2 regions of the Pseudomonas izuensis genome follow, and region 1 is predicted to be linked to the other one. Evidence: riboswitches for the same ligand, from Rfam matches in the RefSeq annotation. Region 1 holds a riboswitch; the other holds the start of a gene.
What was found. Region 1 has a riboswitch for cobalamin ahead of LAB08_RS12155 (CbtB domain-containing protein). Riboswitches for the same ligand answer to the same signal wherever they lie in the genome.
Positions count from the first base shown of each region.

Region 1 (3,794 bases):
GGTGTTCGCTGCAAACATGAAAAACGGCGCCCCGTGAGCGCCGTTTTTTTTATGCGTGAAATTCATGGGCCCCTTCGCGAGCAGGCTCGCTCCCACAGGTGACCGCATTCCATTGTGGGAGCGAGCCTGCTCGCGAAGTGGGCCTAAGGGCGATACAAATGCGCATGCCCGGCACGATACAGCGACGATTCGCTGAAATGATCGCTACCCAACACCCGGCCCACCAGAATCAACGCCGTACGCCGAAACCCCTTCGCTGCAACCTTCCCGGCAATGTCCTCAAGCGTCCCCACCACCCAATCCTGATCCGGCCATGTCGCCCGGTGTATCACCGCAATCGGACAATCCGCACCGTAATGCGGCAGCAACTCAGCCAGGATTTTCTCCAGATGATTGACCCCCAAATGAATCGCCATGGTCGCCCCATGCTGCGCCAGGCTGCCCAGCTCTTCGCCCGCCGGCATGGCGGTTTTGTCCGCGTAGCGGGTCAGGATCACGCTTTGTGACACATCCGGCAACGTCAACTCTGCGCCCAGTAGCGCCGCACACGCTGCCGTCGCGGTCACGCCGGGAATGATTTCGAAAGGAATACCGAGTTCACGCAGGTGGCGAATCTGTTCGCCGATGGCGCCATACAGGCTCGGATCGCCGGAATGCACGCGGGCCACGTCCTGGCCGTTGGCATGGGCGTTTTTGATCAGTTCGATGATCTGTTCCAGATGCAATTCGGCGCTATTGACCACCTGTTCGGCGCAATGGCCTTCCAGTACCGCAGTGGGCACCAGCGAGCCGGCAAAGATGATCACCGGGCAACTGCGAATCAGCCGCTGACCCTTTACGGTGATCAGTTCCGGGTCGCCGGGACCTGCACCAATGAAATAGACGGTCATCGTCAGCTCCTGTGAAAAAGAGGGTCAGTAAAGAGGGCCAGGCAAGCTTCAGATGAAGATTGCTCATGATCGAAGGCGGGGATTATCGGGGATTTTACGCGGCGCCGGCCAATGCCAGAGTCGCCTGGGCATATTTTTGTCGTGGGATCAGCAGTTTGGCAGGGGTATTGGCCAGTTGTTCGGCGAGGGCCAGCGCGGCACTTTCCGCCACGCCGTAGCAACCGGTGCGTTCGAAGGCAATCTGCGAATGGTGGCTGAGCTGCGGTTGATAAACCGCCAATTGTTCGCTGCTGAAATACATCATTTGCAAGCCAAGCTGCTCGGCCAGTTCGATCAGGGCCGGTTCGTCGCGCTTCAAGTCGATGCTGGCGAGTGCCTTGATCTGATGAAGTTCGATCTGGTTGGCCTGTAGCGCCTGATCGAGCAGCGCCCGCAGCGTGCTGACGGGACAGCCTCGCTGGCAGCCCAGGCCGACCACCAGGGTCGGCGCTGTGCTTGCATCAGTCATGCGTGGTATTGGCCATCGTTTTTGCGGCGGAACAACCAGGCGCTGATCAGGCCCAGGGCCAGCCAGAACCCCATGTTGGTCAGCTGCGAAGCGATTTTGAATTGGGCTTCGAGGGCTTCCGGGGCGAGCATCGAGTGCACTTCCGGTTGCGGTGCGCCAATCACATGGGGAACGGCAAGGATCGCCGCGCCGAGGACTTTCATCAGCCAGTGGCGGCTGAACACGATCAGCGCGATACCGACAGCGGTGGAGGCGGCGGTTCCGATCCACCAGATCTGCCGTTGTGCCAGGTCGGCGGCAGCGGTGCCCGGCAATTCCGGTGGCAGGCCGAGGGTCGGCGCCAGTACGAAGGTGGCGTAACCGGCCAGGCCCCAGAGCAGACCCTGGGAGGTTTTGGTTGGCGCGCGCAGGGTGTAGAGACCGGCGAGCATTAGGGCGAAGCCAACGGCTACCACCAGATTGCCGCCCGTGGTCGACAGCACGCGCTGCCAGCCATCTTCCGGCTCCCAGGCCTCGGCATCGTGGGTATGGGCGGCGACGCCGGCGGCATGTTCATGAACTTCCACGACCGCTGGCTCGGCTTTTTCGTAGGTTTCGGCCTGCAAAATCAGCGGGGCGACCCAGAAACTTTGCAACAGCGTCAGCAACAGGGCCGCCAGCAAGCCGGTGAACCCTGCAGTTTGCGCAATACGCTTGATCATGTCGGCAGGTCTCAATGGCACGGGAACGCGGAGCTGTGACGGGTATCGTGGGCGGCGTTGTGGACCGCTTCGATGTGCGAGAAACCGGCGAAATACACAAGGCATGCACCGAGGATCGACGCGCAGATGGCGGCGGTGATGCGTTGGGCAAGGGTGGAAGTCGTGCTGGAGGAGGCTGTGTGGCCGGTGCTGCTGATGATCGACATGGCGTTTCCCTCTGTTCTGTCAGCGGGGGAATCAAAAGCGCATGCAGAGTCACTGCACGAACGGGCGCGCAGCGATTCGAACAGCGCCCGCCCACCGCGGGTTTGTCATTCAGTGAAGTTTGATCACTTCGTGTTGCGGGCCGGTCTCCGGGCTCACGAGGGGCGCAGGCAAATGCCTTGACCTTCAAGCATCACCTTCCCATGCCACATCGGCACAGTGGATCTGACGCTTCGCTCGCTTACCGTTGCGGGGGCAGCACCGGACTGACATGGCTTTAGAGTAAAGCACATGATTCACCGGTTTCCCGTTTCACCCTGTGAAGGGCACCCGTAACAAGGTGTGTAGGAGAGCATGGGCGGGGGTGGGGCGTCAATTGGCACCGGTTCTCATCTTGAGACCGAGTTGCCCCAATCGCGAGCAAGCTTTGCTCCCACAAGGACACCGACAACCTGTAGGAGCAAAGCTTGCTCGCGATGGCGGCATCCCGGCCACCACAGAACTCAGCATGATCATTGACCCGCCCCAATACGATGCGTAGCCTTGCGCTTTCGAGGTTCTTCGGCATTTGCCGAAGCTAAGAAGGGAACGCGGTCAATGCCGCGGCTGCCCCCGCAACTGTGAACGGTGATGTTCGCTGCCACGCCACTGCACGCTCAGGTCCTGAGCCCGCGGGAAGGCGCAGCCAACGCCAATCCAAGGATTGGCACACTGTCAGCCAGGAGACCTGCCTCGATACAGATTCTCACTACAACCGGGCGGGGTGATCCGGTGGCGAATGCTTCCGGCGCGCAGGCGCGTTGCCGGTTCTCGTCCCGTATGCCCGCCACCTTGCCAAAGGGCATCCGATGAAAACACTGGCCAAACTCCCCGTCACCATCGTCACCGGCTTCCTCGGCTCGGGCAAAACCACCTTGCTGCGGCACATGCTCGACAACGCCCAGGGCCGCCGTATCGCGGTGATCGTCAACGAGTTTGGCGAGCTGGGCATCGACGGCGAAATCCTCAAGCAATGTTCCATCGGTTGCACCGAAGAAGAAGCCAACGGCCGCGTCTACGAGCTGGCCAACGGCTGCCTGTGCTGCACCGTGCAGGAAGAGTTCTTCCCGGTGATGCGCGAACTGGTCGCCCGTCGCGGCGATCTCGATCACATCCTCATCGAGACCTCGGGCCTGGCCCTGCCAAAGCCCTTGGTCCAGGCCTTCCAGTGGCCGGAAATCCGCAGCGCCTGCACCGTCGACGCGGTGATCACCGTGGTCGACAGCCCGGCAGTGGCCGCCGGCACTTTCGCTGCGTTCCCGGACCAGGTCGACGCCCAGCGCAAACTCGACCCGAACCTGGATCACGAGTCGCCGCTGCACGAGCTGTTCGCCGACCAACTGTCGAGCGCCGACCTGGTGATCCTCAACAAGGCCGACCTGATCAATCCGGAAGACCTGGCCCGCGTGCGCCTGGAAGTCGCCGAAGAGCTGCCGCCGGCGGTGAAGGTCA
Region 1 is NZ_AP017423.2:2,697,040-2,700,833, forward strand. It holds gene cobM (precorrin-4 C(11)-methyltransferase) at 144-890, opposite strand; gene LAB08_RS12145 (cobalamin biosynthesis protein) at 985-1,398, opposite strand; gene LAB08_RS12150 (CbtA family protein) at 1,395-2,099, opposite strand; gene LAB08_RS12155 (CbtB domain-containing protein) at 2,111-2,305, opposite strand; cobalamin riboswitch at 2,427-2,652, opposite strand; cobalamin riboswitch at 2,841-3,052, shown strand; gene cobW (cobalamin biosynthesis protein CobW) at 3,152-3,794, shown strand, end outside.

Region 2 (3,794 bases), 2.4 Mb from region 1:
TGTTCGAGCCGACGGTGACGTACAGCTTGCTGCCGTCCTTGCTGGCAATGACGTTTTTGGTCCAATGGTGATTCAGGGTGCCCCCCGGCAGATCCACGACTTTGACCGGCTGCGACTTGATCGACGTGTCGCCGTTTTCATAGTGGAAGCGCAGCAGGCGGTCGGTGTCGGCGACGTACAGATCATTGCCGACCAGGGTCATGCCGAAGGGGGAGTTGAGGTTTTCCAGGAATACCGTGCGAGTTTCGGCGACACCGTCGTGGTCGCTGTCCCGCAGCAGGGTGATGCGGTTCGGGCTGGGTACGGTTGCACCGGCGCGGGCCATGACTTTTTTCATGACCCAGCCACGAATGCCTTTGCCGTCATCCGGTTTGGGCGGGGCGTTGGTTTCGGCGACCAGCACGTCGCCATTGGGCAGTACATACAACCAGCGCGGATGATCGAGTCCCTCGGCAAAAGGGGCCACTTGCGTGCCGGCGGCGGCGACGGGTCTGGCGCCGTCCGGCCAGCCGATTGCCGGGGCGATGTTCACCGTCGGCATCAGCGTCTTGTTGGGTTCCGGGAGTTTGGGCGACGGGCCGGTGCCGTCGGAGACTTGCATCGTGGAGGTCTCACCGCAACCGGCGAGCCCTCCGGCGAGGGCGATGATGAGAGCGAGCTGAAGCTTGCGCATGCTGATCTTCCCTATGAATCCATTGACCTGATCAGTAGAGAAGCGCAAGCGCGTGATGGTTCAACCGGTCAGCCGCGGGCCTCCTTGAGCAGCACGGCGATGCCCGGGTGGTAATGGCCCGCTTCGTTGCGCAACTTGCGATAGGCATAAGGGAAATACCAGGCCACGGCGCAGGTGTGCTCCTTTTGCAAGTCGTCGACCATGTCCTGCAGTTCTTCCGGGGTGGCGCCATGCTGGGCTTTTTGCGGTGCGACGAACAGGCAGCCGAGTTTGAGGTCGCTGGCGTAGCTGATTTGTCTGGCGTTGCTGGTGATGTCTTGCAGGGCCTGGGTCAGGTTCAGGCTGTTGACCCGTGGCCAGCGTTGTGTGGCCTGCAGCCAGGCGCGTGTTTCGGGCGTGGCGATAAACAGGTCGGCGCGACCATTGCGTTCGCCTTCTTCGATCTGTTTGCGGGTGGGCGATTGTTGCAAGGTGACCATTTCCGCCATCCACGCCGACGAGGAGAGCAGACCGAGGTTGGCTTTTTCGTCGAGCCAGTACGGCGTTTCGTTATCGCCGCGCACGGCGTTGTAGCGGTCGATACACTCGAACCAGCGCTCCAGCACCGGGCGCAGGAATTCCAGCTTCGGATTGCTGATGATCATGCCTTGCATGTGGCTCACCCTTGTTATTGTGTTATGAGGTTTGTGGCGCTTTGATATCATTGCTGGGCGTGCGGCACAAGATTGACGTCAGTAAATTGATTGACGGTAGATAATCACTTGCGCGGCCTGTCTTCAATTGACGCTCCACCCCCAACCCTCTAACCTTCGCGGCTTGTTTCAGGTGCTCTGTGGCTTGCGCCGACAGAGTGAAACAGGGAAGCCGGTGAGTGGCCGATTCAAAGCATGATGGCCTGCAATTCCGGCGCTGCCCCCGCAACGGTAAATGAGTGAACACTGTGCCTTGAGCCACTGTGTCAATTGACATGGGAAGGCGCACAGTCGGCAAACGCCGCTCATGAGCCCGGAGACCGGCCTGATCCATCCAAGCGGCATCACGGTGGGCGATGCCAGGCTTCTTGCCATCTATTCTTGTGCCTGCCCGCCGTTATCCAGCCTCAACGGAGAGCTCCCCCATGACTGATACCCCTGATCGTGACGAACGTCATCTGGCGCGCATGTTGCGCAAGAAAGCCGTGATCGACGAACGCATCGCCAATTCCCCGAACGAATGCGGCTTGCTGCTCGTGTTGTCCGGCAACGGCAAGGGCAAGAGCAGCTCGGCGTTCGGCATGCTCGCCCGGTCGCTGGGCCATGGCATGCAGTGCGGCGTCGTGCAGTTCATCAAGGGCCGCAACAGCACCGGCGAGGAATTGTTCTTCCGACGCTTCCCCGAGCAGGTGCGTTTTCACGTGATGGGCGAAGGCTTTACCTGGGAAACCCAGGACCGTCAGCGTGATATCGCCGCCGCGGAAGCGGCCTGGGCGGTGTCGCAGGAACTGCTGCGTGATCCAGCCATCGGCCTGGTGGTGCTGGATGAATTGAACATTGCGCTCAAGCACGGGTATCTCGATCTCGATCAGGTGCTCAGCGATTTGCAGGCGCGTCCGCCGATGCAGCATGTGGTGGTCACCGGTCGCGGCGCGAAGCCGGAGATGATCGAACTGGCCGACACCGTCACCGAGATGGGCATGGTCAAGCACGCCTTCCAGGCCGGGATCAAAGCGCAAAAAGGCGTCGAGCTGTGAATCAACCTCGTCATTGCCCGGCGGTACTGATTGCCGCGCCGGCCTCCGGTCAGGGCAAGACCACCGTCACTGCCGCACTGGCCCGTTTGCATCGCAATCAGGGGCGCAAGGTTCGCGTGTTCAAATGTGGCCCCGACTTTCTCGACCCGATGATCCTCGAGCGCGCCAGCGGTGCGCCGGTGTATCAACTGGACATGTGGATGGTCGGCGAGCAGGAAAGTCGCCGCTTGTTGTGGGAAGCCGCAGGCGATGCCGACCTGATCCTGATTGAAGGGGTGATGGGGCTGTTCGACGGCACACCGTCCAGCGCCGACCTGGCGCGGCACTTCGGTGTGCCGGTGCTGGGCGTGATCGACGGCACCGCCATGGCCCAGACCTTTGGCGCACTGGCGCTGGGGCTGGCGCGCTATCAACCGGATTTGCCGTTTGCCGGGGTCCTGGCCAACCGCGTTGGCACCTTGCGTCACGCACAATTGCTCGAAGGCAGCCTGACTGAAGGCTTGCGCTGGTACGGCGCCTTGTCCCGGGAAACCGGGATCGAATTGCCAAGCCGGCACCTCGGCCTGGTGCAGGCCAGCGAGTTGAACGACCTGGATATGCGCCTCGATGCGGCGGCCGATGCCCTGGCCAGCAGTTGCGAAGTCGCGCTGCCACCGACGGTGGAGTTCGCCGCGCCGGATGTGATCGCAGCCGAACCGTTGCTGTCCGGCGTGCGCATCGCCGTGGCCCGGGACGAAGCGTTTGCCTTCACCTACGGTGCCAGCCTCGATTTGTTGCGGGCGATGGGCGCCGAGTTGTCGTTCTTCTCGCCGATCCGCGACCGTGTGTTGCCAGAGGCGGACAGTCTGTATCTGCCGGGTGGTTATCCGGAATTGCATCATGTGGCACTGTCACAGAACACGTCGATGCTCGATGCAATCCGCGCGCACCACGCCGCCGGCAAGCCGTTGCTGGCCGAATGTGGCGGCATGCTGTATTTGCTCGATTCGCTCACGGATGTCGAAGGTGCTCGCGCAGAACTGGTCGGCTTGCTGAGCGGTGATGCGGTGATGCAAAAGCGTCTAGCCGCGCTGGCCCTGCAAGCGGTCGAACTGCCGGAAGGTTCGCTTCGCGGCCACACCTATCACCACTCGCTGACCACCACCGAACTGACGCCGATTGCCCGGGGCTTGAGTCCCAATGGTGGGCGCGGGGCGGAAGCGGTTTATCGCGAGGGGCGAATGACCGCTTCTTATGTGCACTTTTATTTTCCGTCGAATCCGACGGCGATTGCCGCGCTGTTTGCGCCAGACCGTGAGGACGCCTTCGCGAGCAGGCTCGCTCCCACAATGGATAACCTAGACCCTGTGGGAGCGAGCCTGCTCGCGAAAAGGCCATGACCGACAACACATT
Region 2 is NZ_AP017423.2:5,068,212-5,072,005, reverse strand. It holds gene LAB08_RS22440 (PQQ-dependent sugar dehydrogenase) at 1-673, opposite strand, end outside; gene LAB08_RS22435 (hypothetical protein) at 742-1,326, opposite strand; cobalamin riboswitch at 1,480-1,708, shown strand; gene cobO (cob(I)yrinic acid a,c-diamide adenosyltransferase) at 1,791-2,402, shown strand; gene LAB08_RS22425 (cobyrinic acid a,c-diamide synthase CobB) at 2,399-3,781, shown strand; gene bluB (5,6-dimethylbenzimidazole synthase) at 3,778-3,794, shown strand, end outside.
Region 2: another riboswitch for cobalamin. It lies ahead of cobO (cob(I)yrinic acid a,c-diamide adenosyltransferase); the one in region 1 lies ahead of LAB08_RS12155 (CbtB domain-containing protein).